Linked DNA regions of Tistrella bauzanensis. The protein of the gene in region 1 interacts with the protein of each later gene in a pairwise test. Links are inferred from orthologs where the notes say so. Each region holds a gene or a part of one and is shown on either strand. Other genes may lie near its edges.

The links. The genes of interacting proteins can lie anywhere in the genome.
Region 2: the proteins of IEW15_RS00460 (region 1) and IEW15_RS24310 interact in binary tests that used the Escherichia coli proteins (3 or more experiments, as listed by UniProt). The link is inferred for Tistrella bauzanensis from one-to-one orthologs.

Annotation. Positions count from the first base shown.
Region 1 is NZ_BMDZ01000001.1:109,742-112,740, forward strand. It holds IEW15_RS00460 (peptidoglycan D,D-transpeptidase FtsI family protein), read left to right. Parts: upstream 1-550; coding sequence 551-2,449; downstream 2,450-2,999. Other genes in the region: rsmH (16S rRNA (cytosine(1402)-N(4))-methyltransferase RsmH), read left to right, coding at 1-90; ftsL (cell division protein FtsL), read left to right, coding at 87-554; IEW15_RS00465 (UDP-N-acetylmuramoyl-L-alanyl-D-glutamate--2,6-diaminopimelate ligase), read left to right, coding at 2,436-2,999. UniProt on the Escherichia coli protein: Essential cell division protein that catalyzes cross-linking of the peptidoglycan cell wall at the division septum. Required for localization of FtsN.
Region 2 is NZ_BMDZ01000117.1:475-4,766, forward strand. The notes cover bases 632-3,522. They hold IEW15_RS24310 (transglycosylase domain-containing protein), read left to right. Parts: upstream 632-968; coding sequence 969-3,077; downstream 3,078-3,522. Other genes in these bases: IEW15_RS24305 (DODA-type extradiol aromatic ring-opening family dioxygenase), read right to left, coding at 632-742; IEW15_RS24315 (multidrug effflux MFS transporter), read right to left, coding at 3,099-3,522. In the rest of the region: more of IEW15_RS24305, read right to left, coding at 1-631; more of IEW15_RS24315, read right to left, coding at 3,523-4,292. UniProt on the Escherichia coli protein: Cell wall formation. Synthesis of cross-linked peptidoglycan from the lipid intermediates.

The DNA of each region.
Region 1 (2,999 bases):
GCCAAGCTGCGCATCGCGCGGCGCACCGATGCGCCCGCCTGGGATGCCCCTGCCGTTGCCGACGATCTGTTCAGGGAGGCCGCACGATGATCCGCCCCGGCACCGTTCTGCTTCTGGGTTGCACCGCCGCGATCGCGGCGGGCCTGTTCTGGGTGAAGTATCGGGTGGCCAGCCTTGAGGATGCCTATGTTGCGCGCAATGCGGAATTGCTGCGCGAGCAGGAGTCCATTCACGTGCTGAAGGCGGAATGGGCCTATCTCAACAATCCCGACCGGCTGGAGCGCCTGGCCGCCGAGTATCTTGAGACCGCGCCGGTTCAGGGGCGCCAACTGGTCAGCCTGGCGTCGCTGCCGCTGCCGCGGACCGAAACCGAGCCGCGCCCGCGCAACAAGCCCGGCACACCGCCCGCCACCTGGCCGCTGGTCGAGGCGTTGCCCGAGGCACGGGGTATGACGGTGGCGTCGGCGGGGACGCAAGGCGGCCGCAGCCTGACCGCGGCCCGCGGCGCCACGCCTGATACCGACAACGTCGTGTTGACGGGGGTCACACGATGAGCCCGCAGGATCGCATGCCACCCCGCCACGATACCGCCGGCCCGTCTGGACAGGCTGGATATTCCGGGCAAGCCGGACAGGCCGGCGCCCGCCCGCGTGTGCCGCTGCCGCGCGCGCGGCGAGTGCGGCTGGGCGTCGCCCGCGCGGTGAAGCTGGACGGCAACGTCAAGCAGGCGTTGGAAACCGGCCGCAATCGCGTGCTGTTCACCGCGGCTTTCTTCGTCCTGGCCTTTCTGGCCCTGTCGATGAAGCTGATCGCCGTGGGGGTGCTGCATGACGGCGGCGAGCCCCGGGTCGCGCGTGGCGCGCCGCCGCCGCAACTCGTGCTGGACCGTGCCGACATCGTCGACCGCAATGGCGTGCTGCTGGCATCGAACCTGATCACGGCATCGCTTTATGCCGATCCGAAACTGGTCTTCGACCCGGTGGATGCGGCGACCCGCTTGCGCACGGTGCTGCCGCATCTGAACCAGACCGATCTGATCGCGCAGCTTTCGGGCGACCGGCGGTTCGTGTGGATTCAGCGCGGTCTGAAGCCTGAACAGCAGTATGAGATCAATGCGCTGGGCATTCCGGGGCTGTATTTCCAGCGCGAGCAGCGCCGGATCTATCCGCAGGGTCGGTTGCTGTCGCATGTGGTCGGCTTCACCAATGTCGACAACACCGGCCGTTACGGGCTGGAACAGGGCCTGGACCGTACCCTGCGTGAGCGGGCCGAAACCGGTCGTGGCCCGCTGGTGACGACCATCGACATCCGCGTGCAGCAGGTGATGCGCGACGCGCTGCGCGCGGCGGTGGCGGAATTCCAGGCGATCGGCGCCACCGGCATCGTGATGGATGCCCGCAATGGCGAGATCCTGTCGATGGTGTCGTTGCCGGACTACGACCCGAACGCGCCGGTGGATCCTGAAGACAAGGCGATGTTCAACCGGGCGACGCTGGGCGTCTATGAAATGGGGTCGATCTTCAAGGCCTTCACGGCCGCCCAGGCGCTGGATGCGGGCGTGGTGAGGATCGATGGCGGCTTCGATGCCACCGACCCGATCAAGATCGGCCGGTTCACCATCCGGGATTTTCATCCGGAGCGGCGCTGGCTGAGCGTGCCCGAGATCATGCTGTATTCGTCGAACATCGGTGCGGCCAAGATGGCGCTGGCACTGGGGGCGACGCGCCAGCAGGACTATATGCGCCGCTTCGGCTTTCTGACACCGGCCCGGATCGAGCTGCCCGAGGTGGGGGCGCCCCAGGCGCCGCATCCATGGCGCGACATCAGCGTCATGACCATCGGCTTCGGCCATGGCATGGCGGTGTCGCCCTTGCAGGCGGCGGGCGGCATGGCGGCGCTGCTGAACGGCGGCTACAAGGTGCCGGCGACGCTGGTCAAGCATCAGTCGGGTGAACGGGTGGTCCGCGAACGGATCATCGACGAGAAGGTGTCGATGCAACTGCGCAAGCTGCTGATCAGCGTGGTCGAAGCTGGAACCGCCAAGAAGGCGCAGGCGCCGGGCTATCTGGTTGGCGGCAAGACCGGCACGGCGGAAAAGGCAGGTGCTGGCGGCTATCGCCGCAAGGCATTGCTGACCTCGTTCCTGGGCGGGTTTCCGATGAATGATCCCCGCTATGTGGTGCTGGTGTCATTGGACGAGCCGAAACCGACGCCCAAGACCTATGGTTATGCGACATCGGGCTGGAATGCAGCGCCGACCGCGGGCGAGGTGATCCGCCGGATCGCGCCGCTGCTGGGTGTGCGGCCACAGGCGATCGACGGCGCGCCGCTGGAGGGCCCGGTGCTGCCGCAGCAGCGCGACACCGAGCTGCGCTATGCCCTGGTCGGTGACGAGGACGAAGTCGCCGTCAGTGACGAGCTTCCCGAGGTGCAGAATGCGGCTTACTGAGCTGGTCGATCGCAATGTGCCGGTGCTCGGCGGTGATCCCGTAATTACCGGGATCACCGCCGACAGCCGTGCCGTGGGACCGGGCATGCTGTTCGCCGCCATTCCGGGCACGGCCCATGACGGACGCAGTTTCATCGCGGCGGCGGCGGATGCCGGCGCTGTGGCTGTGCTGGCGCCGCGGGGCACTGTCGTGCCCTCCGGTCTGGCTCTGGTCGAGGCGGACGAGCCGCGTGGCGCGCTGGCCCGCATGGCGGGCCGCTTCTATCCGCGCCGGCCGGATGTGATCGCCGCCGTCACCGGCACCAATGGCAAAAGCTCGGTGGTCAGCTTCACCCGTCAGATCTGGATGCGGCTGGGCCTGTCCGCCGCCTGCCTGGGGACGCTTGGCTATGAAGGGCCGGGCGATCTGTCGGCGCCGGCGCTGACCACGGCCGACCCGGTGGCCCTGCACCGGCTGCTGGATCAGGCGGCACGCGCCGGCGTCGGTCATCTGGCGCTGGAGGCGTCCAGCCATGGCATCGACCAGCACCGGCTGGACGGGATCGCACCG
Region 2 (4,292 bases), on another replicon or contig:
CGGCCGCCACCATCAGCGGGATCAGGTGTTCCTCGGCGCGCGGCGGATGGCATAGCCGGGCCGATGGCGCCGCGTCCCACTGGGTCAGGGCACGGTTGCGGCCGGCCGGGGCGCTTTCGACGGCGCCGGTCAGCCAGCCATCGAAGCTGTCGGAAATGGGGCCGAAGCGCGGATCGCCATAGCCCCGCATGTTATGAAAGCTCATGCCGCTGCCCAGGATCAGCACGCCCTCGTCGCGAAGGGCGACCAGGGCGGCGCCGGCGGCCAGATGGGCTGCCGGGTCCAGATCATTGCGCACCGACAGTTGAATCACCGGAATATCGGCCGCGGGCGCCATCAGCAGCAGCGGGATGAACACACCGTGGTCGAAGCCGCGGTCGGTGTCGGCCGTGGTTGCGAAACCGCCATCGGCGAGCAGGCCGCGCACCCGTGCCGCCAGATCGGGCGCGCCGGGGGCCGGATAGCGCAGGTCGTAAGTGTGGGGCGGAAAGCCGTAATAGTCGAACAGCAGCCCGGGCGCCGTGTCGCCGGTGACCGCGAAATCATCGGTCATCCAGTGGGCCGACACCACGATGATGGCGGTGGGCCGCGCCGGCAGGCTGGCCAGCAGGCCGCGCAGGAAATCGCTCATGCGGGTCCAGGTGTCGCGCGGCGACCAGTCCATGAAGAAGCAGGGGCCGCCACCATGGGGAATGTACAGGCTGGGCATGCGGGTCGTGCTGGTCCTGGTCACGCTTGTCATCTCCGGGGGAACACCGGAAATGATTATGCGCCGGCCCAGGCGCCCGGCAAAGTCGCATGAAGGTCACGACATGGGACGGGGCGTTCCGCTTACTGTCCGGCTTCATGCCTGTTCCCGTCCCGTTCCGAGATAAGCCCTGATGCGTCGTCTGCCAGCCTCCGTTCGCCGTGCCCCTGTTCTGTCGCCGCAGCCCGCCGGACGCACCGATGCGGGCGACGGGCCGTTGATGGCCGAGATCCACCCGCGTGCCGGCCGCCGTGGCCATCGCGGGTCCGGTGGCGGCAGCGGCAGTGGCGCCGGCAACGGCAGAAGGCCCGGTGCCGGCGGGCGCCCGCGGCGGCGCTGGTGGCGGGGTATCGCCATCGCCGCCGGCGTGGTGGTGCTGGTGGCGGCCGGCTATATCGGCTGGGTGTTGCGCGACCTGCCATCGCTCGACGAATTGAACCGGCCGGCCACCGAACCCGGCATCACGGTGCTGTCGGCCGACGGTACCGCGATCGCGGTCTATGGCCGGCTGACCGGGCGGCAGATCACCGTCAACGACCTGCCACCGGCGCTGGTGGAAGCCGTGCTGGCGACCGAGGACCGGCGGTTCTATGACCATCCCGGCATCGATGTCTTCGGCATCGCCCGGGCGGTGGTGGCCAATCTTCAGGCCGGCCGGGTGGTACAGGGCGGCAGCACCATCACCCAGCAGCTTGCCAAGATGCTGTTCCTGACCCCTGAGAAGTCGTTTGAACGCAAGCTGCGCGAAGCGGTGATGGCGCTGCGGCTGGAAGCGGTCTACGACAAGAACGAAATTCTGGCGCGCTATCTGAACCGGGCTTATTTCGGCGCCGGCGCCTATGGCATCGATGCCGCCGCCCGACGCTATTTCGACCGGCCGGTGGAAGACCTGGATGTGGGCCAGTCGGCGATGCTGGCCGGGCTGTTGCAGGCGCCATCGGCCTATGCGCCGACCTCGGCGGCGGCGCGGGCCGAGCGGCGGATGCGGGCGGTGCTGGCCAATCTGGTCGATGTCGGCTACCTGACCGCCGATGAGGCCCGTGCGGTGCGGGTGCCGAAGGTGGCACCCTCGGCGCGCGCGACAGTCGGCGCCACCAACCGGCGCTGGTTCGCCGACTGGGTGCTGGACCAGTTGGCCAGCCAGATCGAGCCCACCACCCGCGATATCGTGATCCGCACCAGCCTGAACCATGGCCTGCAGACCGCGGCCGAGGCGGCCGTTTCGGAGGTGCTGACCGCCGATGGCGGCAAGGTCAAGGCCGGCCAGGGCGCCTTCGTGGCAGTGGCGCCCGATGGCGGGGTGCTGGCGATGGTCGGCGGCCGGGACTATCGGACCAGCCAGTTCAACCGTGCCACCCAGGCCTGGCGGCAGCCCGGATCGACCTTCAAGGTCTTCGCCTTTCTGGCGGCGCTGGAAGCGGGCTGGGGCCCCGACAGCACGGTGCTGGATGCGCCGGTGACGGTCGATGGCTGGTCGCCGGCCAATTTCGAACCCGATTATGCCGGCCGCGTGCAGTTGATCGACGCGGCGGCCCGCTCGCTGAACACCGCCACCGTGCGGCTGGCCGAAGAGGTGGGGCGTGACCGGGTGATCGCCACCGCCCGGCGGCTGGGCCTGTCGGGCGATCTGCCCCAGGGCCCCAGCGTGACCCTGGGCACCGGATCGGAAAACCTGCTGGAGATGACGGCGGCCTATGCGGTGCTGGCCAATCAGGGCCGGCCGGTGGTGCCCTGGGCGATTGCCGAGGTGACGACGGCCGACGGTACCGTGCTCTATCGCCGCGAGGCGCCGGAACCCGCCGATCCGGTGCTGTCGGAACGCACCGTCCAGGCCATGAATGCCATGCTGGTGCGGGCGGTGGAAAGCGGCACCGGCCGGGCGGCGCAACTGCGCGGCGCGGTGGTCGCCGGCAAGACCGGCACCAGCCAGGATTATCGCGATGCCTGGTTCATCGGCTATACCGGCGCGGTGGCGGCGGGCGTGTGGGTCGGCAATGACGATGACAGCCCGATGCGCGGCGTGACCGGTGGTCGGCTGCCGGCCAAGATCTGGGCGCGGGCGATGTCGGAAGGCGGCGGCCGGCTGATGCGGACCCCGCCGCCGGTGCTGCCGGTGCGCGCGCCGGTGATGGCCGATGCCGGCACCACCACCAGTGACGATCCGCTGTCACGCCTGCTGCGCGGCCTGTTCGGCGACGACACCGCCGCCCCGCAGGCAGCCGGGCCCAAGGCGGCGCCGGCGCCACGCAACGACCCGGCGCCACGGCCACAGCAGCCGTCGCTGGGCAATCCGCCGGCCTATCCCGGCGACGACCGCTTCCACCCCTGACCGCTCGATCCGGCCGCAGCCTCAGCCGTTGGTGATCGGCGGTGCCGGCGTCGGGCGCACCAGCCGGAAATAGGCGAGCAGCGCCACCGCCGACAGCACCAGAATGGTGGCGGCGATCGGGGTTGGTGTGCCGTCGGCCAAAGGTGCTGTCGCGGCGGCGACGATGCCGCCGGTGGTCATCTGGCTGCAGCCGATCAGCGCCGAGGCCGTGCCGGCGATGCGCGGATAGGGCAGGATCGCGGCGGTGAAGGCCTGCGGCAGCGCCAGGCCGGCGCCGGCGAGCAAGGCCGCCGCCGACAGCGACACACCGAGTGGACCGTCTATACCGGCCACGGTCTGTGCCGCCATGGCAAGACCGCCCAGCGCCATGATGGCGATGCCCAGCCCCAGCAGGTTCAGTGATCCCAGCCGCATCACCAGCCGGCCGCCGGTGGCAGCCCCCAGCACATAGCCGGCGACCGCAAGCCCAAAGAACAGGCCGAAACGGTCCGGCGCCACGCGATAGCCTTCGATCAGCAGCACTGACGAATTCGACACCCAGGCGAACAGCCCGCCAAAGGCCGAACAGGTGCAGATCGCCAGCCCGACGAAGCGCCGGTCGCGGATCAGTCCGCCCATGCTGCGCAGAATGGTCAGCGGCCGGATGCGGCGGATGTCGCGATCGGTGATCGGTTCGGGCAGGATCATCACCGCGCCTGCGATCAGCAGCAGGCCGATGCCGGCCAGCACCGCGAAATTGGCCCGCCAGCCGAACAGCACCTCGATCTGACCGCCGATCATCGGCGCCACCATCGGGGCCAGCGCCGTGGCCGAGGTGATGGTGGCGAAGATCGAGCCCGCGCGTTCCGGCGGGAACAGGTCGCGGACCAGCGCCCGGCCGATCACCGCGCCCGCGCAGGCACCGGTGCCCTGCAGCACCCGCGCCAGCACCAGGTCGTCGATGGTCACCGAGTACAGACACAGGATCGAGGCCGCGACCTGCACCGTCATGCCGGTGATCAGCACCGGCCGCCGGCCCAGGGCGTCGGAAACCGGTCCATAGACGAGCTGCGCCAGCCCCCACATATAGCCGGTCAGCGTCAACTGTGCGGTGGCGGCATCGGTGCCCAGATCGCGGCCCATCGCCGGCAGCGACGGCAGATAGAGATCGGTCGACAGCGGCCCGAGCGCTGTCAGCGCGATCAGGAACAGGATGATGATCCGGCTGGGCCCGGA